One region of the Arthrobacter sp. 01N444 genome, then DNA from elsewhere that is predicted to be linked to it. Evidence: riboswitches for the same ligand, from Rfam matches in the RefSeq annotation. Region 1 holds a riboswitch; each other region holds the start of a gene.
What was found. A riboswitch is a leader RNA that binds a small molecule or an ion and turns the genes downstream of it on or off. The one in region 1 is predicted to bind cyclic di-AMP.
Positions count from the first base shown of each region.

Region 2: linked by a shared signal. The riboswitch ahead of AC1DKN_RS14375 (hypothetical protein) and the one ahead of AC1DKN_RS17690 (NlpC/P60 family protein) in region 1 are both predicted to bind cyclic di-AMP.
Region 3: linked by a shared signal. The riboswitch ahead of AC1DKN_RS08105 (aggregation-promoting factor C-terminal-like domain-containing protein) and the one ahead of AC1DKN_RS17690 (NlpC/P60 family protein) in region 1 are both predicted to bind cyclic di-AMP.

Region 1 is NZ_JBFTRB010000019.1:22,795-32,367, forward strand. Features, by position in the region: gene AC1DKN_RS17680 (iron-dependent transcriptional repressor DtxR) at 1-614, shown strand, start outside; cyclic di-AMP (ydaO/yuaA leader) riboswitch at 765-978, shown strand; gene AC1DKN_RS17685 (M23 family metallopeptidase) at 983-1,804, shown strand; cyclic di-AMP (ydaO/yuaA leader) riboswitch at 1,941-2,110, shown strand; gene AC1DKN_RS17690 (NlpC/P60 family protein) at 2,406-3,164, shown strand; gene AC1DKN_RS17695 (HNH endonuclease) at 3,384-3,884, shown strand; gene mobA (molybdenum cofactor guanylyltransferase) at 3,979-4,650, shown strand; gene AC1DKN_RS17705 (DUF6457 domain-containing protein) at 4,672-4,959, shown strand; gene AC1DKN_RS17710 (molybdopterin molybdotransferase MoeA) at 4,956-6,527, shown strand; gene fdhD (formate dehydrogenase accessory sulfurtransferase FdhD) at 6,662-7,534, shown strand; gene AC1DKN_RS17720 (alpha-mannosidase) at 7,625-9,573, shown strand, end outside.
Region 2 is NZ_JBFTRB010000012.1:86,667-96,239, forward strand. Features, by position in the region: gene AC1DKN_RS14355 (phosphatase PAP2 family protein) at 1-128, shown strand, start outside; gene AC1DKN_RS14360 (DedA family protein) at 131-874, shown strand; gene AC1DKN_RS14365 (response regulator transcription factor) at 880-1,557, shown strand; gene AC1DKN_RS14370 (sensor histidine kinase) at 1,550-2,557, shown strand; gene AC1DKN_RS14375 (hypothetical protein) at 2,703-3,401, opposite strand; cyclic di-AMP (ydaO/yuaA leader) riboswitch at 3,409-3,611, opposite strand; gene AC1DKN_RS14380 (hypothetical protein) at 3,813-4,061, shown strand; gene AC1DKN_RS14385 (cation:proton antiporter) at 4,058-5,263, shown strand; gene AC1DKN_RS14390 (DNA alkylation repair protein) at 5,322-6,026, opposite strand; gene AC1DKN_RS14395 (hypothetical protein) at 6,152-6,757, shown strand; gene AC1DKN_RS14400 (esterase/lipase family protein) at 7,103-7,900, shown strand; gene AC1DKN_RS14405 (glycoside hydrolase family 16 protein) at 8,169-9,287, shown strand; gene AC1DKN_RS14410 (aspartate/glutamate racemase family protein) at 9,379-9,573, opposite strand, start outside.
Region 3 is NZ_JBFTRB010000005.1:88,396-97,968, forward strand. Features, by position in the region: gene AC1DKN_RS08090 (hypothetical protein) at 1-293, opposite strand, end outside; gene AC1DKN_RS08095 (response regulator transcription factor) at 535-1,275, shown strand; gene AC1DKN_RS08100 (sensor histidine kinase) at 1,297-2,907, shown strand; cyclic di-AMP (ydaO/yuaA leader) riboswitch at 3,091-3,250, shown strand; gene AC1DKN_RS08105 (aggregation-promoting factor C-terminal-like domain-containing protein) at 3,250-4,089, shown strand; gene AC1DKN_RS08110 (bifunctional glycosyltransferase family 2/GtrA family protein) at 4,251-5,684, shown strand; gene AC1DKN_RS08115 (glycosyltransferase family 39 protein) at 5,685-7,757, shown strand; gene AC1DKN_RS08120 (ArnT family glycosyltransferase) at 7,764-9,573, shown strand, end outside.

The DNA of each region.
Region 1 (9,573 bases):
CCCGCATCGCCGAACGGCTCCGCCACTCCGGCCCCACTGTGTCCCAGACGATCGGCCGGATGGAGCGCGACGGGCTGGTGGTTGTTTCCGGCGACCGGCACCTTGAACTGACGGAAACCGGACGGAAACGTGCAATCGGTGTCATGCGCAAGCACCGTCTGGCCGAACGCCTCCTCGCGGACGTGATCGGGCTCGACTGGGCCTACGTCCACGAGGAAGCGTGCCGCTGGGAACATGTCATGAGCGAACGCGTCGAGCGAAGAATCTTCGAGATGCTCAACCACCCGACAGTCTCGCCCTACGGAAACCCTATTCCGGGGCTTGCGGATCTTGGCGGCGTTCCCAATGGCGCCCCCGTGGACAGGCCTGTGAACCTGCTGGAGGCCATGGCCGGCTACGGGGTAACTTCCCGGGTTACGGTCAACCGGCTCGCGGAGCCGATCCAGGTGGAGCCGGAGCTTCTGGCCCAGCTCGACGAGGGCGGAATCAGGCCTGGCGCGCTTGTCTCGCTGGAGCGGGTGGGGGAGTACATCTCGGTCCGCGTCCCCGATATCGAAGGTGCCCTGGAACTGCCGCCCGAGGTTGCCGCGCACGTCTTTGTAACAGTCGCCTGACCAGCCACTACGCGCCGGTCATGGGACGACCCATGAGTTGTCCACAATTGCGGTTACGGATTTATTACCGGGCGGCTTAATCGCCTATAGTTAGTGCCCAGTACCGATACCAAAGCGTTACCTGATCCGAAGCCGAGCCCTGCCAGCGGATCAGTCGCAGAACTACCTCCTGGCAGGGGCGGGGGAACCACTTTCGGCTGCTACTTCGGCAGCCTTGGGGTGAAGTCCGTCAGCGGCAAGCAGCTTCCACCGAAGGATCCCCTGGGATGCATCTGTGCGTGGCTGCTTGCAACGGCGGACCGGGTCTTTGATCTCTCTGACCCGAATCCGACAGCTAACTTCGCAGGCCATCCAGAGAGGAACCGTTCTTGACCACCCAGACCTCCAGGGGCCGTCGCCGCGCGACCGGTCCCGCACCGGAGCCGCGTCCCGTCGTCGCATACACGGCCGAACGCCCGCGGGACGTGCACCGGGATGAACGCCGTCGCCGTCGCAGTCCGTTCCGCCAGGTCACGGACTTTGCCGCGGCCAGCGGGGTCGGGCAGAAGGCCGGGATCGCCCTGGCCGCAACTGGTCTGGTTCTGACCGTGACGGTCCCCGTCACGAGCCCGGTGATGGCTTCGAATCCGGGCGAGTCCGGCGCGCTCTCCGCTGCCGTGCAGCCGGATGTCACCGCTGCCGCCGCCGCCAAAGTCGACTTCAACCGCACGGCCGTCACCACGAAGGGCGATCCGGACGGGAAACTCAAGCAGCTGCTGAGCGCCCAGTCTGTGGGCACCATCACCCGCGCGGCATCGGCCGGCACCCTGGGTGCGCCGCTCGACCAGCTGGTCACGGCCTCGCCCTTCGGCTACCGTGTCAGCCCCATTACCGGGGGCGCGGGGGAGTTCCACCGCGGCCAGGATTTCGCCGCCCAGTGCGGCACGGCGGTCCACGCGGCCGCCAGCGGCACCGTGACCTTCAACGGCTGGCATCCCTTCGGCGGGGGGAACCGCGTGGTCATCGATCACGGCAACGGCCTGGAGACCACGTACAACCACCTGTCCTCGGCCTCGGTCAAGGTCGGCCAGAAGGTTTCCCGCGGTGACGTCGTCGCCATGAGCGGAACCACCGGCGCCTCCACGGGCTGCCACCTCCACTTTGAAGTGATGGTCAACGGCGATGTCGTTGACCCGCTCGGCTGGCTCTAAAAAGACGATGGGCTGCTCTCAACTTCCTGTGACACGCCGTGATCTGAATGTGACATTGGATCCGGACTGCTGTAGGGTTTGAAGCACGCCAACTTTTCCGAAGTTGGCGCTCTTGAGTGGATTGCCTAGCTCTGCCACCGCTCAAGGTCCGTTCGCATTACATCGTCTGGCAGGGGCGGGGGAACCAATTTTGGCCTTCGAAAGAAGGCCTTGGGGTTAAGTCGCAAAGCTTCCCAGGAAGCAGCGCGGCCGGGTGACTCCCATCCGAATCCGACAGCTCACCTCGTAGGCATTGGGAGAGGCTACTTTCGTGTCTTCACGCCACAATTCTGCGCGCATGCGCACCGGCGAGGCTCTGTCGAGCCCGCTGGAATCCACATCACGTGCCGCCCTTGCCGGCGCCCGGATTGGATCACGTTCCGCAGGCTCAATCTCTAGCGAGCCCGGACAGCATGCAGTTTCCGCTTTTGGCGCGTCTTCGCAGTACACCCTTCGCTAAGTAACCCATTTCGGGGCGATCCGGCGTACCCCCAAGATGCCGGAGCGTCCTCAGTCCGCGCCCGAAAGCGCGCGGTCCAAGGATCACGAAAGAGAGAACTTAATGACTACTCGTGCAAACGTTGCACGGCACCGCGCCGAGGTCACCAAGACCAACTCGCTGGCTGTTATTGCTAAGGCTGTCGGCGACAACGCCGGCGGCGTGGGCCGTCAGGCTGCGGTCATCGCCGCAGCTTCCGGTCTGGTCCTGACCAGCGGAATCGCAGCCAACGCTGCTGAAACCAATGTTCAGCGCGAATCCACCTCCGCTTCGGCCCTGGAAGTCCAGTCCGCAGCTCCGGCCACCATCTCGGCCGCTTCCACCATCGCGATCTCCTACGAGAAGCCCGCCGTGACCACCACGCCGGCTCCCGTTGTCGAGGCTCCCAAGCCCGTTGTCAAGGTCCAGGACGCCACGGCCACCCGCGCCGGCGGCACCGAGCTTGGCGTCAGCGGCGGCGTCGCTGCCCAGGCCCCCGCTGGCATCGGAAGCGGCGCAGGCGCGACCATCGCCGCCGCTGCCTACGCACAGATCGGCGTGGCGCAGGACTGCACCGCCCTCGCCACCAACGCCCTGGCCGCGGCAGGCATCCACTACCACGGCTGGCCGGCAGGTTACCTGTCCCTGGGCCGCACCGTGAGCGCCGCCGAGGCACGCCCGGGCGACCTCGCTTACTACCAGAACGGCGGCGTGGGCATGGCTCACATCGCGGTCTACGTCGGCAACGGCATGGCAGTGCACGGCGGCTGGAACGGCGGCACCACCGCGCTGTACAGCGTCAACGTCGGCTCCGGCCCGGTCTTCATCCGCGTCGGCGCCTAAGCACGAACCCCAGCATTCCGAAAGACCCCCGCCTGCAGGCGGGGGTCTTTTGCGTTGCCGTGCAGTGAACTTTCCGCGCCCGGGACCGCACCGGTGAAAAAATATTCGGTGATCCGGCACTTGAGTGTTTACTCTTGTGTTGTCGATCCATAGCCCGACCATGCAGAGGGCAGCCGGCCCTCGTGCCGCTGGCGGGTGCGGCCGTGAAGAGGTATGCGGATGCGCACTCTCGTTCTGAATGCTGGATATGAACCGCTGGCGGTCATCACCTTCCGCCGGGCGCTCGTCCTTGTCCTGACCGGAAAGGCCAGCGTGGTGGCCGAAGGGGACGACCCCGTGGTCGGCCCCCAGGACATTTTGGGCCGCCCGTCCGTGATCCTGCTGAACCGCTACATCCGGCCCAGGTACAACACGATGACTGCGGTGAGCCGCCGCGGCGTGCTGCGCCGGGATGCCCACCGCTGCGCGTACTGCGGCAAGGCTGCCCACACCATCGACCACATCCAGCCCAAATCGCGGGGCGGGGCCGACTCCTGGGAGAATCTGGTGGCGGCGTGCCTGCGGTGCAACAACGCCAAGAGCGACCATACGCCGGCGGAGATGGGCTGGAAGATCGGTTTTGTTCCGGGCCCGCCAAAGGGTGCCATCTGGCAGATCAAGGAACTCGAGAAGCCGACGCCGGCCTGGGATCCGTTCCTGCTGCCTGAATCGGCTGCCTGATCTGCCCCCTTGCTGATTGATCAGCCGGTGAAGACGCTGCCGGCGCACGTGACGGCTTGTTCGGTGGCCGCTGGCGCCGCGCTAGGCTGAAACGATGGAGTTCGATGCCATCATTCTCGCCGGGGGGCGGTCCTCACGCCTCGGCGGCGTGCCCAAATCCGGGCTGGTCTACGACGGCGCCACCCTCCTGGAGCGGTCACTGCGGGCCGCCGGCGCGGCGGGGCGCACCGTCGTCGTGGGCCCCGACCCCGGGGGCCTGCCCGGCGGCGTCCTGACCTGCCGGGAAGAGCCGCCCTTCGCGGGTCCGGCCGCAGCCATCGCGGCGGGGCTGGCCGCCCTGGCCGCCGATCACGCGAGCCGGCACGCAGTAGCCGCGCCCTATACCCTCGTCCTGGCGTGTGACATGCCCCGGTCGGCCGGCGCGGTCCATGCCCTGGCCGAGGCGCTGGCCGCGTCCGGTGCAGGCACGCCGGAAAGGGACGCGGCCGACGGCGTCATGGCCGTCTCGGCCGACGGCCGGAAACAGCCGCTCGCGGGCTTTTATGGCACGGCCGTGCTACATCGTTCTGTCGCGGACGCCGCGTCCCGGGACCGGCTGGAAAACGCGTCGGTGTTCGCCCTTCTTGCTAGGCTGGACGTGCGGGAAGTTCGCGTTCCCCCGGGTTCCACGGATGACGTCGACACCTGGGATGACGCGTCCGCACTGGGGGTATCCGGCAGGATTCCCGACGGCGGTCCGGGCTCCGGCCCGGCTCTGCACAGCTGAACTCGACCATGGAGGCAAACGGTGAAAAGCCAGGACGAAACACTGGAAGACTGGTGCCGTGCCCTGCTCCAGGCCCTGGAGCTGGACGACGTTGAGATTGACGTGAATGAGGTCCTCGCCCTGGCCGGCGTGGCCGCCCATTCCGTGGTGCGCCCGGCGGCACCGCTGACCACATTCATTGCCGGCTTTGCGGCCGGCCTGGCCTCAGGCTCCGGGCAGGCCACGGACTCCGTGTCCATGGAGTCCGCGATGGCCGTGGCCCGCCGGCTCGCCAAGGACTACGCAGCCGCCGAAACTTCCGGGGCATGACGGCTGCGGCCCCGGACGGCAACGGCCCCACCACCGCCGCAGGTGGAGATGGCGTCAGAGATGGCGGTGAAGATGGCGTCAACGATACCGGCGGAAATGGCGTCGGAACTGGCGGTGGAGAGGCTCCCGTAGACGGCCCTGGTGGCCCTCACATCGCGGCGCGCCAGGATGCAGCGGGCGAAGACACTGCGGACCAGGATGCAGCGGACGAGGAGGCAGGGGACCAGGGCGCCGCGGACCAGGACGCCGCGGAGCCGCACAGGCACCTGGCCCACACGTGGCAGGAGGCCCGGCAACTCGCGTTCGAGTGCGCCGTTCCCATCCCGGCCGCCCCTGTTCCGCTGCGGCAGGCGCTCGGCCGGACGCTCGCGGCGGACGTCGTTGCCCGGCAGGACATGCCCCATTACGCTTCCTCTGCCATGGACGGCTGGGCCGTCAACGGCAGCGGCCCCTGGATCCTGGCCGAACCCGGCCAGCGTCTGGCACCACATCAGGCCAGCCCGATTGCCACCGGCGGCCTCATCCCGCCCGGGGCCAAGGCCGTGTTGCGCAGCGAAAGCGGCATCATCGACGTCGACGAGGACGGCCTGCCCGTCCTGAAGCTGGGCGGCACCGCGAAGCCGGGAGACCCGCGCAACGGCGACCACATCAGGAAGGCCGGGGAGGAAGCCGCCGCCGGGGACGTACTGATCCAGCGCGGCACGGTCCTGAACCCGGCCCATCTGGCCCTCGCCGCGCTGGCCGGAAGTGACACCCTTCCCGTGCTCGGCAAGGCCGTGGTCCGCCTCGTTTTTACTGGCTCCGAGGTCGTGACGAGCGGGATACCGGCACCCGGGCAGGTCCGCGACACCTTCGGACCCCAACTGGCCGCCGTGGTAGGAATGCTCGGCGGGATCTGTACCGAAGAAGTGAAAGTCGGCGACACCTACGCCGAGTGGCTCGCCGCCCTCGAGGACACCGATCCTGCCGGTGAAAACCTGCCTGCCGACGTCGTGGTCACCACCGGCGGCACGGGGCGCTCCGGGACAGACCACCTCAGGCGCTCGGTCGCCGAGCTCGGCGGCCGCCTGCTGATCGACGGAATCGCCATGCGCCCGGGCCACCCCGCCGTGCTGGCCGAGCTGCCGGACGGCCGTTACATCCTCGGCCTGCCAGGAAACCCGCTAGCGGCCATGATGGCGCTGTCCACGATCGGTGCCCCACTCCTGGCGGCACTCGGGCACAGCGCGATCCCCCCGCTCAGCGAGGTGCCCTGCGGCTCGACAATTGACGCCGACCCGGGCCGGACCCGGCTCATGCCCTTCCGGCTGCTCTATGGCATGGCATCGCCGGCGCAGCACACCGGCCCGGGAATGATGCGGGGGCTGGCCGCCGCCGACGGTGTGCTGGTGGTCCCGCCCCATGGCGTGCAGCTGGGGGAACTGGTCCCCGCCTTCGCCCTCCCGTGGGGTGCGCCGTTGCCTGACGCGTCGGCAGCGGCCGCCGAACAGAAGCCGGCGGCGAAGCGGACCGCCAGGAAAACCTCGGCCAGTGACGGGCCGGTGGACTGGAGTGCCCTTTTGGGCTGAGTCCTGGCCCGCTGCGCCGGCGCGGAGACAAGGCACGCCGCCAGGATCAGGCACTTACAATGATGGAACCAGCCAAAGATTCAAACAGCCGCTAGCTTCAAACAGCGGCACACTATGTTGCTTAGGAGCACCGGATGGGCCGTGTGACACAGCGCCGCAAGGTGCACAAGATCGTCCTGGACGGGTCCCCGCATGCCCTCGAATTCCCGGTCCGGCACCGAGAGGACGTCCTTGCCGTCGAGGAACCGCTGGAAATCCGGCTCGGCAACATGTCATTCTCCGTCACCATGCGAACGCCGGGCAATGACTTCGACCTCGTCGCAGGCTTCCTCGTCTCGGAGGGGATCATCTGGGCTCCCGAACAGCTGGTCTCGCTCAGGTTCTGCGCCGGCGAAGACGCCGACGGCATGCAGACGTTCAACGTGGTGGAGGCGCAGCTCAGGCCCGACGTCGTACGACCCGATACCGGACGCAACGTCTTCACCTCCAGTTCCTGCGGCATCTGCGGCACTGACTCGATCGATGCCGTACGGAAGTCCTCGCACTACAGCCCGGCACACGATCCGCTGACCGTCCCCGTCGAAACGCTCGCGGCCCTCCCGGACGCCCTGCGGTCCGCCCAGGAGGTCTTCGAAGTCACCGGCGGCGTGCACGCCGCCGGGCTCTTCAGGATCTCCGACGACGGCTCGGCCGAATTGCTGTGCCTGCGCGAAGACGTGGGCCGGCACAACGCGGTGGACAAGGTGGTGGGCTGGGCGCTCCGCGAAGGCCTGCTCCCGCTCCGGGGCACCGTACTGCAGGTGTCCGGCCGTGCATCGTTCGAGCTCGTCCAAAAGGCTGCCCTCGCCGGCATCCCGGTCCTCGCCGCTGTCAGTGCCCCCTCCAGCCTGGCCGTCGAGCTCGCCGAGGCCAGCGGGATGACACTGGCCGGGTTCAGCCGCGGGACCAGCCTGAACGTGTACGCGGGCCAGCAACGCGTAGCCGTTCCGGCGCCCGCGGCCGGCTAGGGGCAACAGTTGGCCAACGGGTTCTCCGCGGCGTAAGTTTTATCCATCGATTGGAGTCGATCGGACCCCCCAGCGCTGAAGAGGATCACATTGCACGACGACCGCCGTCTTACGGAAGTCCGGCTGGACCGCTTTCTGCGTGACCGGATCGGCCCGGCAGTCTACCCGCGCAGCGTGCCGCTGACGCTAAGCAACTGGGACGCGCCGGACGAACCCGTGCCGGTGCTCGAGGCCCTGCGGCAGGAGTTCACGCCCCAGGAACACGGCGTGGCCTGGGGCCGGCCCTGGAGCACCAAGTGGCTCCGGCTCCGGGGTGAGGTGCCGGACGCCTGGGGAACCGCGGCCGGAACCTCCGTGGAAGTCCTCGTGGACCTCGGCTTCAGCGGCGACCTCCCGGGATTCCAGTGCGAAGGCATTGCCTGGCGGTCCGACGGGACCATCATCAAGGCGATCTCGCCGCGGAACCAGTACATCCCGCTCAAGCTCCTGGGCAGTGGCATGGCCGTTGACTTCTACGTCGAAGCCGCGGCCAATCCCGACTTGTCCCAGAACTGGACTTTCGCCGCCACCCCCTACGGCGACAAGGCGACGTCGGGCAGCGAGCCGAAGTACCGCCTCGGCAGGATCGCCATCGCCGAACGCAACCAGACCGTCTGGGAACTGCAGCAGGACATCCTCACGCTCAGCGGGCTGATGCACGAACTGCCCATGGACCTGCCCCGCCGCCACGACATCCTGCGGTCGCTCGAACGCATGCTGGACATCATGGACCCCGACGACGTTGCCGGGACCGCGGAGGCCGGACGGGCCGCCTTGGCCGGAGCCCTGTCCCGGCCGGCCTATGCCTCGGCGCACCAGCTCGTGGCCACGGGCCACGCCCACATCGATTCGGCCTGGTTGTGGCCGGTCCGGGAAACCATCCGCAAGTGCGCCCGGACGTTCTCCAACGTCGTGGCCCTGATGGACGAGAATCCCGATTTCATCTTTTCGTGCTCCTCCGCCCAGCAGCTCGCGTGGATGAAGGAGTACTATCCGGAGCTCTTCGGGCGCATCCGGGACAAGGTCCGCGCCGGCCAGTTCGTTCCCGTCGGCGGGATGTGGGTCGAATCCGACTCCAACATGCCCGGCGGCGAGGCCATGGCACGGCAGTTCCTCGAGGGTAAAAGCTTTTTCCTGGCCGAATTCGGGGTCGATTGCCAGGAGGCGTGGCTGCCGGACACCTTCGGGTATTCCGCCGCCCTGCCGCAGATCATCAAGGCCGCAGGCAGCCGCTGGTTCCTGACCCAGAAGATCTCCTGGAACCAGGTCAACAGGATGCCTCACCACACCTTCAACTGGGAGGGAATCGACGGCACCCGGGTGTTCACCCATTTCCCACCGGTGGACAGCTACAACTCCGACCTCAGTGCCCGGGACCTGGCGCACGCAGAACGGAACTACCGGGACCACGGACGCGGAGGCACGTCGCTGGTTCCGTTCGGGTACGGCGACGGCGGCGGGGGCCCAACCCGCGAGATGCTGGCCGCAGCGCAGCGAACGGCGGATCTGGAAGGATCCCCGAAGGTGCGGGTCGGCTCGGCGGCCAGCTTCTTCAGCCAGGCCCAGGCCGAGTATGAGCCCCTTCCGGTCTGGGTGGGGGAGATGTACCTGGAACTGCACCGCGGCACCTACACCAGCCAGGCCAGGACCAAGCTGGGGAACAGGCGCAGCGAGCACCTCCTCCGGGAAGCCGAGCTCTGGAGTGCCACCGCGGCTGTGCGGACCGGGCACCGCTACCCGGCTGCGGAGCTCAAGCGCCTCTGGCGGCTGGTCCTGCTGCAGCAGTTTCACGACATCCTGCCGGGAAGTTCCATCGCCTGGGTCCACCAGGACGCCGAACGGAACTACGCCGCCGTCGAACGGGGACTGGAAGCGATCATCACGAACGCCGCGGCGGCGGCCCTCGGCACCGGCAGCCGGAAATTCCTGCTCAACGCCGCCCCGCACGAGCGCCTGGGCGTGCCTGCCCTGGCGGCTGCTGAACCGGTCCGGCCCGGGCA
Region 2 (9,573 bases), on a different contig from region 1:
CGTCGTTCCTGGCCTCGAGCGCGGCCGTTGTCCTGCTCGCGGGACTGTGGAACCTTCTCGCGCCGCGGATAGCGGAGCGGATTCGTGCCCGTTCGGGCAGCCGGCCGCTGGGCAGTGAGGAGAAATGAGAATGCCCGCCATGGACGTTTTTGCCGCCCTTCCGGCCGTCCACGCCGCCGCAACACTGTCCCTGCTGGACCCGGCAAGCCTGCTCGCCGGGTTGGGCCCGGCCGCCCTGGGTGTGATCGCGGTGATGGTCTTCATCGAGTCGGGCGTGCTCTTTCCCTTCCTGCCCGGCGACTCCCTGTTGTTCACAGCAGGACTTCTGCACCAGCAGCTGCAACTGACGTTGCCTGTGCTGATCGGCGTCGTCACCGCGGCCGCGGTCGCCGGGGACCAGGTCGGTTACATGCTCGGACGGAAATTTGGCCGGCGATGGTTCAAGGACGACGCCCGGCTCCTGAAGACAGCGCACCTGACCACCACGGAGGACTTCTTCCGCCGCCACGGCGGGGCCGCCGTCGTGCTGGCCCGCTTCGTCCCCATGGTCCGGACGTTTGCTCCGCTGACCGCCGGGACCGCGCGCTATGACTACAAATCCTTCACCCTGTGGAATATCACCGGCGCCGTCGCGTGGGCAGCCTCCGTGACGATGCTTGGCACCTGGCTGGGGCACTTTGACATCATCGCCAGGAACATCGACGCCATCGTCGTGGCCATGGTGCTCGTCTCCGTCGTGCCGGGGGTGGTGCAGCTCCTCAAACGCCGCCGGAACTCCCGTGCCGCAGCCGCAGCCGCAGACAAAGCCGCCGGCGACACGGCAGAAGAACCCGGGGCCGGACTGCGGACTGAGGAAATGGCCGCGGAAGAATAGCTGACATGACCTCCGCTGACCTTCCGTCCCTGCTGCTCGTCGAGGACGACGCCGTCCTGGGACCGCTCATCGCCGAGCTCCTGGACCCGGACTACCGGGTCCAGTTGGTCACCAACGGCCGCGACGGCCTCCACCAGGGGCTGACCGGGAGCTGGGACGTCATGGTGGTGGACCGCGGGCTGCCCGCCATGGACGGCATCGCCCTCATTACGGCTTTGCGCTCGAAAGGCATTGCCACGCCCATCCTGATCCTGACCGCGCTGGGCGATGCCGACGAAAAAGTCAGGGGCCTGGACGCCGGAGCCAACGATTACGTGACCAAGCCGTTCGACGCCGGCGAACTGGCAGCACGCCTGCGCGCACTGACGCGGACTTTCACTCCCCCGGCCCCGGCACCGGTGGCGATCGGGGACTGGGAACTGGATCCAACGCAGCGCTCCGTCCGTTCCGTCTACGGGCAAACGGTGTCACTGACCGCAAAGGAAGGCCAGCTGCTGGCTGCCCTGGCCGCGGAACCGGACCGCGTCTTCACCCGGGATGAGCTCCTCGCGGCGTGCTTCCACGCCTCGGAACAGCCCGGCGTGATCGATACCTATGTTCATCACCTGCGCCGAAAGATCTCCAAAGCAGTGATCCGCACGGTGCACGGCCTCGGATACCAGATCGGCGAAGCCCATGAGTGACGGCCGGCCGGCCGGCGGAAATCCGGACCACTCCATCCTGCGCAAGGCTTCCCTCAAGGTCGCGGTGCGGATCAGTGCTGCGTGCGCGGTCATGGTTCTCGGGCTGCTCGCCGCCACGGCGCTGTACCTCACGAACCAACTGGCCCATCCTGAAGTGCCGGGCACGGCGGCGGCCGGGACGGCCTACACCTACCTGGATTCCAAGGACGTCCTCGAAGCCATGATCATCGCCGGGGTGGCGGGAATCCTGCTGGCCGGAATCGTCGGGTGGCTCAGTGCGCGCAGCGCGATTCGTCCCCTCAGTGATGCCCTGGCAAGGGAGCGGCGTTTTGTCCAGGACGCCAGCCACGAATTGCGCACGCCATTGACCATCCTGGACACCAGGATCCAGCTGGCCCAGCGCAACACGGTGCCCGGCTCCAGGCAAAGCCACGACCTGGCCCGGATCCGGGAGGACGCCGCGACGCTGACAGGGATTGTCAACGAACTGCTCCTCGCGGCAACCGCGGAGGCCCCGGACCGTTCCGCGCCCCCTGCCGACCTCGCCGACGCTGCCGCCAGCGTCGCCGGCAGCCTCCAGCAGGTGGCAGAGCAGCGCCAGGTGCGTCTGGAATTCTTTGCCGATGCCCGGCCGCTGGCCCGGATCGAGAAGAATGCGCTGCGGCGTGCCGTGCTGGCCCTGGCGGACAACGCGCTGGCCCACACGCCTCCGGGCGGCCGCGTGTCCATCACGACCTCAATCGAGCAGAAGCGCGCCGTGATCACGGTGGCGGACTCCGGGACCGGAATCACCGGCGTCGATCAGGCCCGGATCTTTGACCGGTTCGTGCGGACGGCCGGCACCGGCACCTCACAGGGACAGCGGAGCTTTGGCATCGGCCTGGCCCTGGTCCGGGAGATTGCTGTCGCGGCCGGGGGCACCGTCGAAGTGGCCGCGACGGGCGACGAGGGAACCGTCATGAAGTTGACGCTTCCGCTCATGGGCAGCGGGAATCCCTGAGGTCCATCCGCCGGGGAAAGATATGCCATCGGGATCCCGGACTCCCGAATGCGGAGACAGGAAAGACCGGCGGTCGAGTTGCCCCCAAGGGAACTCGATCGCCGGTCTTTCCGGACTGTCTGGCCCCGGGTCGGGGCCGTGCGGCTTAGGCGCGGACGAACGTCACGCCGCCGGTCGCGGTGAGCCAGGACAGCGGGTGGACCATGGTCTGGTTCTTGCCGTTCATGCCGCCACTGACCACCTGGCCGTTGCCGGCGTAGATGCCGACGTGGCCGGACTGGACCACCATGTCACCGGGCTGCGGCGTCGCCACAACGGTTCCAAGGCCAAGGAACGCGCGGGGACCGATGTCGCCAACGGGCTTACCCGCGGCGCCAAGGGCCTTTTCCACCATGGCGGTGCAGTCCTGGGTGATGCCCACCTGGCTGTAGGCGGCCGAGAGCATGATGGCGTTGCGTCCGCCCGCGGGCGCCGCGGCCGGCGCTGCAGCCGGAGCCGCTGCCGGAGCTGCTGCCGGAGCGGCCTGCACCTGGATGACCGGCTTGGCCGGAGCCTTGGGCGCTGCCGCCGGGGCTGCAGCGGGAGCCGGAGCCGGCGCGACGGGCTGTTCGATGACGGGCGCGGCAACAGAATCCACTGCGGGGCGCTCGAAGCTGATCTTGACGCTTGAATCGGCGCTGACGGGGGCACTGACCTGTCCGGTGACGTCGACGGTCGACGCCGGAGCAGAGTCACGCTGCACGGGGGCGGTGGCGGCGTTGGCGGCCATTCCGCTGGTCAGGACCAGGCCGGATGCGGCGGCGAGGACGGCGGCATGGCGCGCAAAAGTATTGACTGAAGTCATGAAAAATGTAGCCTCTCCCAATGCCTGCGAGGTGAGCTGTCGGATTCGGATGGGAGGCACCCGGCCGCACTCCCGGGCCCGTCGTTGCGGGCACTGTGCGGCTTCACCCCAAGACCTGCATATCAGCAGATCAAAAGTGGTTTCCCCGTCTCTGCCGGACGTTGATGCGAGTTACCCCCGGGCCGCGGCAGAGTTAGGCAATCGGCTGGGGAGCGCCCGTATCGGAGACAACAGGCACTCATCAACCGTAGCGCGAACCGCACCCGAAAGTCACATTCAGGTAACGGCGCCATGATGCCAGGCCGCAATTTGCCCATAGGGCGGCGCCGTTTCCGAACATAGGATGATGCCATCAGCACCACCGGAAGCGGAGGCCCGAAAATGAACAGCCATTGTGTCGCCATCTGCCAGTTGAGCACTCAGCCCCAAGAGGATTTCGACGTCAACACCGAGCTGCTGATCCTCGACGGCGGGGACGTCCACGTGAGCACATGGGACGCGGAACCACGCGACGGGGGTTTCGACGAGCACATCCTTAATGACCGGGTAGACGCGCTCGGGTACATGGTTGTCAACGACTGGGCTTTCCTGGACGGCAAGGCCTATGCGGTGGTGGAACGGCGGTCAGGCCCGGCGCCGGCCGGCCGCCGCGAACCGTGACCTTCCTGTCGCTGGCGCTGATCGCCGTCATCGCCTTGGCTGGCCCCCTGCTGGCCCTGCCGGCGCGCTGGCACTTGCCTGTCATGCTGGGTGAGCTGCTGGCCGGCATCGCGATCGGGCGCTCAGGCCTGGCCCTGGTGGACCCCGCGGACCCCACGTTCACCCTGCTGGCCAATATCGGGTTTGCGCTGATGATGTTCGTGGCAGGCACCCACGTTCCCGTGCGGGATCCGCACATCCGTGGCGCCCTCGGCAAAGGCTCCCGCCGGGCGATGGTGGCCGCAGCGGCAGCGGTGGTGATCGGAACCGGCATCGGACTGCTGTTCGGGACTGGACATGCTCCCCTCTACGTCGTGCTGCTGGCCTCCTCGTCGGCCGCCCTGGTGCTTCCAATCGTCGATTCCCTGCGCCTCGGCGGGCCAGATGTCGTCGCTATGACAGCGCAGGTGGCAATAGCCGACACAGCCTGCATTGTGGCGTTGCCGCTCCTGGTGGATCCGCCCCACGCAGTCCAGGCGGCGCTGGGTGTCCTCGCGGTGACCGGGTGCGCGGTAGTGCTCTTTGTCGGCTTGCGCTGGCTGGAGCGCCAGGGAATCCGTCGGCGCGTGCACCGGCTCTCGGAAAGCCGCAAGTTTGCCCTGGAGCTACGGATCCAGCTGGCCGTGCTCTTCACCCTGGCCGGTGTCGCCACGTGGAGCAATGTGTCTGTGATGATGGCAGGCTTTTCTTTCGGCCTGGTGATGGCTGCGGTCGGCGAACCGCGGCGGCTGGCCCGGCAACTGTTCGCGCTCAGCGACGGCTTCCTGGGTCCGCTCTTCTTCGTGTGGCTGGGTGCATCGCTGACTCTAAGGGACCTGGCCGGGCACCCGGACATGATGGCCCTCGGCCTGTTGCTGGGGGCCGGGGCCCTGCTGGCCCACGCCGACCTGGCTTTCCTGGGACTCCCGCTGTCGCTCGGGGTGTTGTCGGCGGCCCAGCTTGGCGTACCGGTGGCTGCGGCGAGCATCGGCACGCAGCTTCAGGTCCTGCTCCCGGGCGAGGCCGCGGCCCTGCTGGTGGGAGCGCTGGTCACCATAGCCGCGGGCGCCGTCGCCGGGTCACGGGCGGCGAGGACTTTCGCGGTCCCGGCAAATGCCGGCGGCAAGTCCGGAAATTCCGGCAGCGCCGTTGGGCAGGGCGATCCGGGGGGTCCGAAGGCCTGACAGTCCGAATGTCTAAATGCCTGGGCCAAAGCCGAGCCGGCGGCGAAATTTCGGAGGGTCATTCTCCAATTGACGTGAATTGCAGCTCCGGCCTCCACTTTGCCATCTCTGCCAGGACCCGGGAGACTGCATCCCGGACAGCTGTGCCGTCGGCGTCGAACGTCCCGCCCGGCTCGCCGAGCACCGCGTTGGCGTGCCGGAGGAACCTGTCCCAGTCCCCCGCGCCCGCGCGCAGCGCCAGCAACGGCGAGAGAAGCGCGGCCCGGCGCAGCCAGGCATCGGGCTCGCGCACCCACCGGTCCAGCACGCTGTCGGCCCGCACCCTGGCCAGAACATCGAGTCCGTCCACCAGGGGCCCGACGACGTCGACGGCGAGCGGATCCACAAGGTCCCGCACCCGCGCCTGCCGGATGAAGCCCTCCAGCCGGGTGAGGTCGGAGTTGGTCAGCAGCTTCACGTTGGCCTGCAGCAGGACCACGGCGGCCAGCCGGCGCTCGAAAACCGGCGCGCCCCCCCGGCCGGAGCCTCCGAGCCCGGAGCCCCACAGTTCGGAACTCAGCGCAGTGACGTCATCGCGGGACAGCCCGGGATAGCGGCGGCCGGCATCCCGGACCGTGCCGCGCACTGCGCCCACGGACGTGCCGTAGAACCGGAGGCCGCTGCCCGCCGGCTCCGTTTCCAGCCGCGCCTGAAGCTGCTCAGCGCGGCGCCAGGAAGCTTCGCGCTGCAGCGAGAGGTCGATGAATTCGCCGGCATCACTCACCTGTCCATTCTTTCCCCTCGCGGCTCGCGGCGGAAACGCGGTGCCAAGCTGTCCTGGGCGGTGGGCCCGGACCATCTGCCTAGACTGAACTGGCAAGCCTCCGATCGAAAGCGGTTTACGCAACCATGCACACCAAGCTGACACTCGCCATCGCACTTTCCGCCATGACGCTGGGGGTGGCAGGGTGCGCTGCCCCTGCGCCATCTACCGCACCGTCGCCTGAGTCACCTGCGGCATCCGCGGCGCCGGGCCCTGATTTCGCATTAGACATCACGGGGGCGCCCGGCCGGATCGCCCAGGCCGGCCTCACGGTGCTGACGGCGGAGGGCAACGTGGACCACTATCACGCACATCTGGACGTGCTGAAGGACGGCAAGCCCATCGCGGTGCCGGCCAATATCGGCATCACCACCGGAGCTGACCACAGGGCCAACGGCATCTCAGCACTGCACACCCACGACACCACGGGCGTGGTCCACATCGAGTCCCCCACCGCCGGCCAGGTCTTCACCCTCGGGCAGCTCCTGACGGAGTGGGGCGTCCTCGGTGGCAACGGCGCCCCCGGCACCGGTGGGGGTTCGCTGGATGGCTGGACCGTTTACGTGAACGGCCGGAAGTTCGACGCCGGGATCCGGGACCTCCCGTTCAAGGCGCACGACGAGATCGTCCTGTCCTACGGCACAGCGCCGGCGACGATCCAGGCCTCCTATGATTTTCCGCCCGGAGAGTGAGGTGACCGGAGAGTGAGGTGACCGGGGGCGACGGCGGGCGGCATGCCCCTACCTGCACAACTGTGCAGCAGTCTCCCCACGCAACCCCACCTGGCACCAGCGGCGTCGAAAAATGCATGCACAAACGTGCATGTTGGAGCGATCCGCGGAGCACCTTACCCTAGCGTGAATTGAGAGACGTGAGTCGGATCACAGCGGGGGCTGATCCCCTACCTCACTTCCATTTCCACAGACCGTCACAGATGACGCGTCCAACCGAAGAGGTAATCCGTGCCATACCCGAAAACGCCCGCAGCACTCGCAACCCTGGCAGCTGCGACCTTGGCGCTGCTCGGCGCATCCCTGATGGGTGTGCCGGCGGCCCAGGCCGACACCGTTGACGTTTCGCCGCCCGGCGCGAATGACTGGTCCTGCAAGCCCTCGGCAGCCCACCCCTACCCGGTGGTCCTGGTGCCGGGAACCTTCGAAAACATGGCGAAGAACTGGGCGACGATGTCGCCGGCGCTAAAGAGCCAGGGCTACTGCGTCTTCGCGCTGAACTACGGTGCGACCAACGGCGTCGACGCCACGGGCCCGGTGGCAGACTCAGCCCGTCAGCTCGCCCCGTTTGTCGACAAGGTACTGGCCTCGACCGGTGCCAGGAAAATTGATCTCGTGGGCCACAGCCAGGGCGGCATGATGCCGCGCTACTACCTCGGTTTCCTTGGAGGCGCGGACAAGGTGAACCACCTGGTGGGCATCGCCCCGTCCAACCACGGAACCCGCGGGCTCATCACGCCGACACCGGACGCCGTTCCGCCGGCCACCTCAGTGGGAGGGTCGAATTGCCAGGCCTGCGCCGACCAGCAGGCAGGTTCACCATTCCTCACCGAGCTCAACTCCATTGGCGACACGGTTCCTGGTCCGGCCTACACGGTGATCTCCACGACGCACGACGAGGTGGTGACGCCCTACCCCAGCCAGTTCCTCGCCGGCCCGGCCCAGCAGGTCACCAATGTCACCATCCAGGACAAGTGCCCGGCAGATGTGATTGACCATGACCAGGCGCCCAACGACCCCGTCACCCAGCGTCTCGTGTCCGACGCTCTTGGTCAGCCGGCCGGCCGCCCGGGCAACCCGGCGTATCAGCCCAGCTGCGTGTAGCGCGGCACCCCGGGCGGAGGCGGCATGCGGAACGTCCCGGATCCGGGAGGTTTGCGGGCTGAGGTAACGGTCCGGTAACGTTGGCGGCTGGCCGTGAGGCCCGGCCCGAATGCAGGGCCCCGGACCGCCCCTTTGCAGGGCCCCGTTGCGCCGTTCGGCGTCTGCTCGCCCATGCCTTGCGGCAGGGGCCGGATGAAACTTCCCGCATTATCCGCCGCCCAGGCAGCGTCGGTTGTGCGTGCCAGCCACGAAAGCCCGGAGGGGTCCGTTGTTCAAGAAAACACCGCTGTTCAATAAATCAACGTTCAAAGATGCACGGCCGAAGGCACGCTCCACGGCACCACAGCTCAACAAAGTAGCGATTGTGCTGAGCCTGGGCGCACTGTCCCTGACCGGCTGCAGCGCCGGTCCCACGACGGGCGCCGCAGCCGTTTCACCGGCCACCGGGGCCGCGCATTCTGCTGCGGGCTCCACGTCCCCGGCGGCAACCCAGGCCGCGCATCCTGCCGCGAAGGCCCCAGCCTCGGTGGCCGCAGCGCCGAACCCGGCGGTCCCCTCGGCCCCCAAGCCTGCCACCGGCACCACCGGTGCACCTGCGGCTCCCGGAACCGATGCGGCACCTGCACGGGCCGCCGCGCCGGTCGCGCCTGCGGCTGGCGCCCAAGCGGCAGCCGCTCCGGCGCCGACGGCGGTAACGGCGCCCGTCGCTGCCCAGGCTGCCGTCGCCGCGACCGGCGACGGTTCCCAGGCCGCCACGGCACGGGGCTGGGGTTCGGTTGTCGCGGGTGACGAGTTCTCCAAGACCGGCGCCCCCGACTCCACCAAGTGGAGCGTCTTCAAGGGATCCGGACATGCCGGCAAGGGTGTCAGGAGCCCGCAGGCCTGGTCGGTTGCCAATGGCGTGGCCACAGTCAGCGGCGACTCGGCCGGCACCACGGGCGGCATGTCGGCTAAATTTGCCCAGCAGAAATACGGCAAGTGGGAGACGCGCATGCGGACCAGCGCCCGGGACCCGGAGTACCACCCCGTGCTGATCCTGTGGCCCAACAACAACACCTCCCCCAACTGCGCCGAGATCGACTACGCCGAGGGCAGCACCAACACCGCACAGATCAAGTTCTTCCTGCACTATGCCTGCGGCGGCTCGAACTTCCAGACCACGGCGGCCAAGACGATCGACACCACCCAGTGGCACAACTACGCAGTGGAGTGGACCCCGGCCGGCATCACCGGTTACATCGACGGCGTCAAGACCTTCTCCGACACGAACCCCGCGCACCTGCCCTCCGTGGGCATGCACCAGACACTGCAGCTGGACTGGTTCCCCGACGGGTCGGCCACCAAGCCTTCACAGATGCAGGTCGACTGGGTCCGCGTCTACAAGTAGGACCGGCAAATCGCCAGGCAGCCCCGCGCCGTACTGCGGCGCGGGGCTGCCTTGGTGTTGGCCGAGGACGCGCCGCTACAGGCGGCAGGACTCAAACCCCTTGAAGTTCCCGGGCGGCTACCGCTGAGACCAGCATCGAACCGGCTGCCGTCACGGCGTCGATCACCGGAACCCCGAGCCGGCGGCGGAGCACGTCCGCCATGCCGATGCTGCTCAGGCCCGTGCTGGCCTGGACGATCATGTCGGCGCCGGCGTCAACCAGCATGTGGGCCGCGGCGAGGGCGTC
Region 3 (9,573 bases), on a different contig from region 1:
ACCTTCCAAACCGGCGGTGCGCCCCAGCCGCCGGCAGCGCCTGCTTCCGGCCGCCCGCCGTCGGAGTGTCCGGCGTCAGCGTGTCCGGTTTGGACTGTTCCGGCGTCGGTGGGTCCGGCGTCAGCATGTCCGGTTTGGACCGTTCCGGCGTCGGTGGGTCCGGCGCCGTACTTCCAGGCAGTACGGGGTGTGGTTACGGGCGCGGGCGCCGCTGGCGCGCCGGTGGTGGGGGCGGGTACGGGGGCTGGCTCGGGGGCTGGTCCGGAACCGGCTCCGGGATGCTGACCGCTCATGGTATTTCTCCTTTAGGGTGCGGATCGGTGTTCACCCCAGAGTGGTGAGCGATCCTGTGCCTGGGCTGTGCGGGCCGACAGCCCGGCCTGTGACGTTGGCGCCGGACGGTAAAGGGGTTTGAACATGGCCGGTGCGGCCCGTAGGTCCCGCAACGGCATCCAGCTCGCTAGGCTGGGATTCACAGGTGCCGCACAGGGTCCCCAAAGCCCCGCCTAACCGGCAGATCGGAGAGTTGTCCCCATGGCCACTTCGCACTCCATGACCAACAACCTTCCCCAGCTCACGCATCCGGACGGCTCCCCCATCCGCGCCCTCGTGGTGGATGACGAGCCCAGCCTCTCCGAGCTCATGAGCATGGGGCTGCGGATGGCCGGCTGGTCCGTGGCCGTGGCCGAGGACGGGCCCGGAGCCGTCCGGCTAGCCAAGGAGTTCCGCCCCGACGTGCTGGTGCTGGACGTGATGTTGCCCGGGTTCGACGGCGTCGAACTGCTGAACAGGATCCGCGCGTTCGCGCCGGAGGTGCCGGCGCTGTTCCTCACCGCCAAGGATGCCGTCCAGGACCGCATCACCGGACTGGCGGCCGGCGGCGATGACTACGTCACCAAGCCGTTCAGCATGGAAGAGGTGCTGCTGCGCCTGCACCGGCTGGTCCAGCGCTCCGGAGTGGCCGCCATGGACACCGCCGAACTCGTGGTGGGAGACCTCGTGCTCAACGTCGACACCCGCGAAGTCACCCGGGCCGGTGAGGAAATGCACCTGACCGCCACGCAGTTCGAGCTGCTGCGCTACCTCATGGAAAACCCGAAGCGGGTCATCAGCAAGGCCCAGATCCTGGACCGTGTCTGGGACTACGACTTCGGCGGCCAGGCGAACATCGTGGAACTGTACATTTCCTACCTCCGCAAGAAGGTCGACGCCAACCACGCTCCGATGATCCACACGGTGCGCGGAGCCGGGTACGTCCTGAAACCGGCGGACTGATCCGTGCCCTCACTTTCCGGCATGACCCGCGTCCCCGGACGCGACTGGCGCAACCCGTCGACGTGGCATTTGCGCACCCGGCTGGTCTTGGTCGCCATGGCGCTGCTCGTGGCCATCTGCGGCGCTGTGGGCTTGTTCAGCTACGCCTCCATGGACCTCTTCCTCACCCGGCAACTCGACACCCAGCTGGACCAGGCCTCCCACCGTTCGAGCGAATTCGGCCGGCCCTCCTCGGACGATTCGGGCAGACGCCCCGACCCCCTCGAAGCCCGGGGACAGGGCGTCGGGACGCTTAACGCACGGATAGTGGACGGCGAAGTCAGCAGGGCAGGATTCCTGGCCGGGGACGGCGCGGTCAAGAACCTCTCCCCCGCCGACAACAAGGTTCTCCTGGCCCTCACCCCGAGCGGCGTGTCCGTGGACCGCAGCCTTTCGGCCGGCGCCTACCGGCTCACGGCGGCGCGAACACCGTACGGCGACGTGATTGTGACCGGACTCCCGCTGGCAGAAAAACAAAGCACCCTGGCCTCCCTGGTCTGGACCATGGTGGTGGTGTCCGCAGGCGGGCTCGTGCTGATCGGGCTCGCCGGCACGGCCCTGATCCGGCGGACCATGAAGCCGCTGGAACAGCTCTCCGAGGTTGCCACCAAGGTCTCCCGTCTCCCGCTGGACGCCGGCGAGGTGGCGCTCGGGGTCCGCGTCCCGACGTCGGCGGCCCATCCCGGAACGGAAGTGGGCAGCGTTGGCTACGCGCTGAACAAGATGCTGGACAACGTCTCCAACGCTCTCGAGGCGCGGCAGGAGAGCGAGATGAAGGTCCGGCAGTTCGTCGCCGACGCCTCGCACGAACTCCGCACCCCGCTGACGGCCATCCGCGGCTACACGGAGCTGATGCGGATGACCGAGCATTTCACCCCCGACGGCGAGAGGTCCCTCGCCCGTGTGCAAAGCCAGTCCGAGCGGATGACCACGCTCGTGGAGGACCTGCTGCTGCTGGCGCGCCTGGACGAGGGACAGCCGCTCAAAATCTCCGACGTCGACCTCACCCAGCTGGCCATCGAGACGGTCAGCGATGAGAAAGTCATGGCCCCGGACCGCATCTGGCAGCTGGAACTTCCGGACGAGCCCGTGGTGGTGCGCGGTGATGCGACCCAGCTTCACCAGGTCCTCGCCAACCTGCTGTCCAATGCGCGCAAGCACACGGAACCCGGGACCAAGGTGGTCACGGGCGTTATGCGCTCGGCTGACGGCAGTGCCGTGGTCACCGTGACAGACAATGGCAGCGGCATCGCCCCGGAATTTATCGGCCGGGTCTTCGCCCGCTTCACCCGGGCCGACGCCTCGCGCACCAATCCGGCGTCGAACCCCGCAGCTGTCCCCGCCGATTCTGCCGTCGCGACGGCGAGGGTCGGGTCCGGGGCTCCCGCACGCTCGTCCTCCGGCGCTGTTTCCGGCAGCCGCGGAGGTCACGGCACGGCGACCGCCGCGCCGACGTCCGAGGGCACCAGCGGGTTGGGCCTGTCCATTGTCCAGTCGATCGTGGAGGCCCACGGAGGAACAGTCGAGGTCACGTCCCGGCCGGGCCGCACGGAGTTCGCCGTGCGGCTGCCCGCCTCGCCGCCGCCGGCGTAACCGGAACGGCCGCCGCCGGCGCAAACGGCCCGGACGGTCGACCGGCGAGCCCGGCGCAACCCGACACCCCGGCACTGTGACTCCTGTTACCAAAATGTGACTTAAGCGGCCGGGTCCTGTAGCGTCGTTAGCGTGCGCCGCCATCGGTGCCGCATATCCGGACGGACGCCAAACTCTGCCGCTTCCCGGATTCCGCTGGACCAGGCAGAGGCGGGGGACCCAGAGTTCCCGGGCAATCTGCTTTCATGCGCCCTCGGGGTGAAGCCGACACGTGATGTTCCGTGCGGCCGGATGACCTCATCCGAACCCGACAGCTAACTCCGCCGGCGTTGAGAGGCCACCATGACTGAATTCCAGGTACAAACACGCCCTGACGGCGGTTCGCATTCCCGCTCAGTTGGCGCCGCCAAGTCGCGCCACCGCGCCGAACCGGTCAAGCAGGCATCCGCCCTGTCGCGGTTCGCCGCCGGGCTCGGTGTAACCGGCCGCCGTGCCGCCGTCGTCACCGCCGCGTGCGCGCTGCTGCTGGGTGGCGGCGCCGCGAGCCAGGCGGCAGAGCCGGGCGCCCACACGGCGAACGTTGCGAGCCAGACGGCCACGATGGCTGACCCGCTGGCCAAGCTCAACTTCGAGCGGGTCCAGGTGGCTGGGCCGACCGCTGCCACGGAAAAGAACGTGGCTCCCCAGATCTCGGAGGTTAAGGCAGCCGAAGCGCTGATCCACGCGCCCGCTGCTGCCGCACCGGCAGCCGCGGCAGCACCTGCTCCGGCCCCCGCGGCAGCCCCCGCACCTGCTCCGGCTCCCGCGGCGGCCCCCGCTCCGGCACCGGCAGCCGCTCCGGCACCGGCACCGGCAGCCGCGCCGGTCGCAGTCGACGACCCCGCCGGCGCGCAGGCCTACGCCGCGTCCCAGCTGGGAAGCTATGGCTGGGCACCCGGCCAGATGCAGTGCCTGCACAAGCTGTGGACCAAGGAATCCGACTGGAAGACCACCGCCACGAACGCCAGCAGCGGCGCCTACGGCGTGGTCCAGTCCCTGCCCGCCTCGAAGATGGCGAGCGCCGGCGCCGATTACATGACCAACTACCGGACCCAGATCAACTGGGGCCTGAACTACGTCAAGTCGCGCTACGGTTCCCCCTGCGGTGCCCTGAACTTCCACTACGCACACAACTGGTACTAAACCGGCACTAGCCGCCCCCCGCCCTGGAGGCCCCGGATCCGCATGGATCCGGGGCCTCTTTGCGTCTCCACGGCCGGACCGGCCCCGGCGGCCCGGACTTCCACAGCCCCCGCACAGCTTGACCCTAAAGCCCTCATATGGGCCGCCGGGAAAGTTGAGCCATGACATTCACAGACCAGGCCACAGGAACCCTGCCCCGCTCCACGGCGACGCCGGCCGGCCCGGCGGCCCCCGGGGCACCCTCGGGGCTTGCCCTGGCCGACGCACCCGTCCCGGGCCCGATCGCCGGGGCCCTGACCGTCCCCGGCGGCTGGCGCACGGCCATTGATACGCGCGCCAGCACGCCCCTGCTGGACGTCACCATCCCGGTCTTCAACGAGGAACGGGACCTCGAGGCCTGCCTGCGCCGGCTCCACGCGTACCTGCTCGGCGCCTTCCCGCATTCCTTCCGGATCACCGTGGCGGACAACGCCAGCACCGACGGAACGCTCAAGGCCGCGGAACGGGTAGCCCGCGAGCTGCGCGAAGTGACGGTGGTCCATATGGCAGAAAAGGGCCGCGGAAACGCACTCCGCAAGGTGTGGCTGGCCTCGCCGTCGCCGGTCCTGGCGTACATGGATGTGGATCTTTCCACTGATCTGGCGGCCCTCGGCCCGCTCCTTGCCCCGCTCATTTCCGGGCACTCCGACCTGGCGATCGGGACACGGCTGTCCCGCAACTCCCGCGTGGTCCGCGGACCCAAACGGGAATTCATCTCGCGCAGCTACAACTTCCTGCTCCAGGCCCTCATGGGCGCCCACTTCAGTGACGCGCAGTGCGGCTTCAAGGCGATCCGGGCGGACGTGGCCCGGCAACTGCTTCCCCACACGCTGGACAACGCCTGGTTCTTCGACACCGAGCTGCTGGTCCTGGCAGAAAAGTGCGGCCTGCGCGTCCACGAAGTCCCGGTGGACTGGACCGACGACCCGGATTCCAGCGTGGACATCGTCCAGACGGCCCTCGCGGACTTGCGCGGCATGGCACGGTTGAGCCGGGACCTGGTCTCGGGCCGGATCCCGGTTCCCGACCTGCGCGCGGCCCTGGCCCGCGGACCGCTGCCGGCCGCCTCGCGGGCACAGGAACAAAGCCCCGGCGGAAGCCTCTTCGGACAGCTCGTCCGCTTCGGCAGCATCGGGGTGGCCTCCACCCTGGCCTACCTGGCGATTTTCCTGCTCTGCCGCGGGTTCATGGACCCGCAGCTGGCAAACTTCCTCGCCTTGCTCACCACCGCCGTGGCCAACACTGCCGCCAACCGGCGCTTCACGTTCGGCATCCAGGGCGGCAGCCAGGCGGCTCGCCACCATTTTGAGGGGCTGCTGGTCTTCGGCATCGGGCTGGCCCTGACCTCGGGCGCACTCGCCCTCGTTCACGCCGCGTCGGGAGCGGCCCCGGACCGCTGGCTTGAACTGCTCACGGTCACCGCCGCCAACCTGGCCGCCACGGCCGTGAAGTTCCTGCTCTTCCGGCTGGTGGTCTTCCGCCACAGGCCCGCCGCTGCCGTTCCGGCGCCCGGTGCCCCCGATCATTCCCTCCCCCGCACAGAAAAGGCCAAGTAAATGACGGCAACCATCAGTCCCACCGCCGGAGCCCAGGGCGGTTCCCCGGCCGGCAGGCCGCCGGCCGCCGAGGAACAGCCGCACCCGGTTCCCGGAGACGGCGGGACGGCGCCCCATCTGCCCGCGTCCCCGGCGCCGGCCGCCCAAGGCCGCCGGGACCGGCTGCTGTTCGGACCGCAACCCCGCTGGGTGCGGCCCTCGGCAGCGCTGCTCCTGGTGGTCACCGCGGCGTTGTACCTGTGGAATCTGGAGGCCACCGGCTACGCCAACTCCTTCTATGCCGCGGCGATCCAGGCCGGGACCAAAGACTGGACCGCGCTGCTCTTCGGCTCCCTCGACGCCGGCAATGCCATCACGGTGGACAAGCCCCCGGCCGCACTCTGGATTCCCGCCCTCGCGGGACGGATCTTTGGTTTCTCGGCCCTGAGCATGCTCATTCCCCAGGCGCTCATGGGAGTGGCCGCTGTCGGGCTTCTCTACCTGACCATCAAGCGGGTGTCCGGGCCGGCCGCGGGCCTGCTCGCCGGCGGCGCCCTGGCGCTGACCCCGGTGGCCGCCCTCATGTTCCGGTTCAACAACCCGGACGCGATGCTCACCCTGTGCCTGGTGCTGGCGGCCTACCTCACCACCCGCGCCATCGAGAAGGCCGGCTGGAAGTGGCTCGCCGCGGCCGGCGCGGTCATCGGCCTGGCGTTCCTGAGCAAGATGCTGCAGGGCTTCCTGATCTTTCCCGGGCTGGCCCTGGCCTACCTGTGGGCGGCGCCCACCACCCTCGGCCGCCGGCTCCTGCACCTGCTGGCGGCCGCCGCCGGGATCGCCGTCGTGGCCGGAAGCTACGTTCTGCTGTTCCAGCTGACGCCGGCCTCGGTCCGGCCGTACATGGCGGGGTCGGAGACCAACAGCTTCCTGGAACTGACGTTCGGCTACAACGGCCTGGGCCGGATCACCGGGTCAGGCGGGGGCATGCCCGGCGGAGGAAACCTGGGAGGTATCGCCGGCGGCCCGGGAGGCAACGGAAACGTCGGCTTCGGCGGCGCGGCCGGGATCACCCGGATGTTCGGGACCAGCTTCGGCGGCGAGGTGTCCTGGCTGCTGCCGGCGGCCCTGATCCTGCTGGCCGCCGGGCTGTGGTTCACCCGGCGCGAGGCCAGGACCTCAAAAACCCGTGCGGCGCTCCTGCTTTGGGGCGGCTGGCTGGTCATCACTGCGGGGATCTTCAGCTTCATGAGCGGCACCGTCCATCCGTACTACGCCGTGGCGCTGGCCCCCGCCATCGCGGCGCTGGCCGGCATCGGTTCCCTGGAACTGTGGCGGGGCCGGGCCTACTGGCCCGCCCGGGTTGTCCTGGCCGTGACGGTGCTGGCCACCTCGGTCTGGTCCGCCGTGCTGTTGGGCCGCGACCCGTCCTGGCTTCCCGGGCTCCGGGTGATCATCGTGGTCCTGGGCGTGCTCGCCGCCGCGGCCCTGCTCCTGCGGGTGGACGGCATGGCGGCTCTCCCGGCGCGGTTCCGCAAGGCCGCCACGGCCGGCGTCGTGATCCTCTGCCTGCTTGCCGGCGGCCTCGGAAGCACCGCGTGGACACTGGCGACCGTCGCCCAGCCGCATTCCGGTTCGATCCCCACGTCGGGCCCCACCGCGTCCGCGATGGGCGGCGGCTTCGGGGCGGCAGGCAGGGCCGGCACTGACGGCGCCGGCACTGACGGCGCGGGCAGTGCCGGAATGGGCGGCGGCCCCGGCGGGGAAACATCCTCGGCGGAGTTGACCGCGCTGCTGAAGTCCTCCGGCGCCAAGTGGTCCGCGATTGTCTCCGGCGCCACCCAGGCCGCGAGCCTGGAACTCGCCACCGGCACCAGCGTGATCGCGCTCGGCGGCTGGAACGGCGGCGACCCCTACCCGACGCTCGCACAGTTCCAGGCGATGGTGGACCGCGGCGAGATCGGCTACTTCATTTCCGGCGGCATGGGCGGCATGGGCGGAGGCCGCGGAGGCAACTCCGAGGTCGCCACCTGGGTCGCGGCCAACTACCAGGCCCAGACCGTGGGCAACGCCACCGTCTACAAACTGGGAGCGTAGACCGCCATGACTGACACCCTGAGCCCCCGCCCCGACACGGCCCCGGCCCGCACGCCGGGGCGGCCGCGGCCGCAAGCCCGGGACCGCCGTCGGCGACTGGAGCCCCCGGCTGCCGGCGGCACGCGAGCCGTCCCTGGCGCCCCGGCCCTGCGGATGCGGCTGGAACTGGCGGGGCTGCTGCTGGCCACGGCCGTGCTGTACCTGTGGAACCTGGGCGCCTCCGGCTGGGCAAACGCGTTCTACTCCGCGGCGGCCCAGGCCGGGTCGCAGGATTGGGCGGCCTGGTTCTTTGGCTCCTCCGACGCCGCCAACGCCATCACCGTGGACAAGCCGCCGGCGTCGCTGTGGGTGATGGGCCTGTCGGTGCGGATCTTCGGGCTGAGCTCCTGGAGCGTCCTGGTGCCGCAGGCGCTCATGGGGGTCGGCACGGTCTGGCTGGTCTATCTGGCCGTCCGCCGGGCCGCGGCCCCCGCCACGGCCGACGCCGGTCTGGCCCACCGAGCGGGGCATCTCGCCGGTGCGGTCATGGCGCTGACACCGGTGGCCGTGCTGATGTTCCGGTTCAACAACCCCGACGCCCTGCTGGTGTTATTGATGACCGCGGCCGCCTACGCCGTCTTGCGCTCCATCCAGGACGCGCGCGTGCGCTGGCTGCTGTTCGCCGGGGTGCTGCTGGGCTTCGGGTTCCTCACCAAGCAGCTGCAGGTCCTGCTGGTTGTCCCCGGTTTCGCCGTGGCCTACCTGCTCGCGGCGCCGGCAGCGGCAGGCAGGCGCATTCTTCACCTGCTCGGCGCGGGCGCGGCGATGGCCGTCGCCGCCGGGTGGTGGCTGGCCGCGGTCGAACTCATTCCGGCGGCGGACCGCCCGTACATTGGCGGCTCGCAGAACAACTCCATCCTGGAACTGACCCTGGGCTACAACGGCCTGGGCCGGCTGAACGGCGATGAAACCGGGAGTGTGGGCGGCAGCAACGGCTGGGGCACGCCCGGGCTGTTCCGGCTCTTCAACAGCGAGTTCGGCGGCCAGATCGCCTGGCTGCTGCCCTCGGCGCTGCTGCTCGGAGCGGGGCTGCTCTGGCTGGGCCGCCGCGCGCCGCGCACCGACCCGGTACGGGCCTCGGTGATCATCTGGGGCTCCTGGGTTGCCGTTACCGGGCTGACGTTCAGCTTCATGGCCGGGATCATCCACCCGTACTACATGGTGGCGCTGGCGCCCGGGATCGCCGGGCTCGCCGGGCTCGGCGGCGTCCTGCTCTGGCAGCGACGGAACCAGCCCGTGGCCGCCGCCGTCCTCGCGGTGGCGATCGTGGCGGCCGGGGCCATGGCCGCCGAACTCCTGGTCCGCACCGCGGCGTACATGCCGTGGCTGCGCTGGGTGACGCTGCTGGGCGCGCTCGCCGCCGCGGGCCTGGTGCTGGCCGCCGCGGCCCCGGGCGACAAGGGGGCCGCGGGGGTGAAGGGGACGGGGATGATGGCGTCCAAGACGGTGGCGCGGACGACGGCGGCGCTCGCCGTCGCCGCGGCCCTCGCCGGTCCGCTGGCCTACTCGCTGTCCACCGCGGCCACGGCCCACAGCGGCTCGATTGTCAGCGCCGGGCCGGCCGTGTCCGGACGGGGCGGGGCCGGGATACCGCCGGCCCTCGGCGGCGCGGCAGGAGGCGGCTTCGGCGGTGCCGCGACGGCCAACGGTACTGGCACAGGCACAGGCCGCGGACAAGGGGCGGGCGGAATGGGCGGCCTGCTCGGGGCCAGCACGCCGTCGGCGGCGCTCGTGGCCGCGCTGCAGACAGATGCCGGGACCTACACGTGGGCCGCCG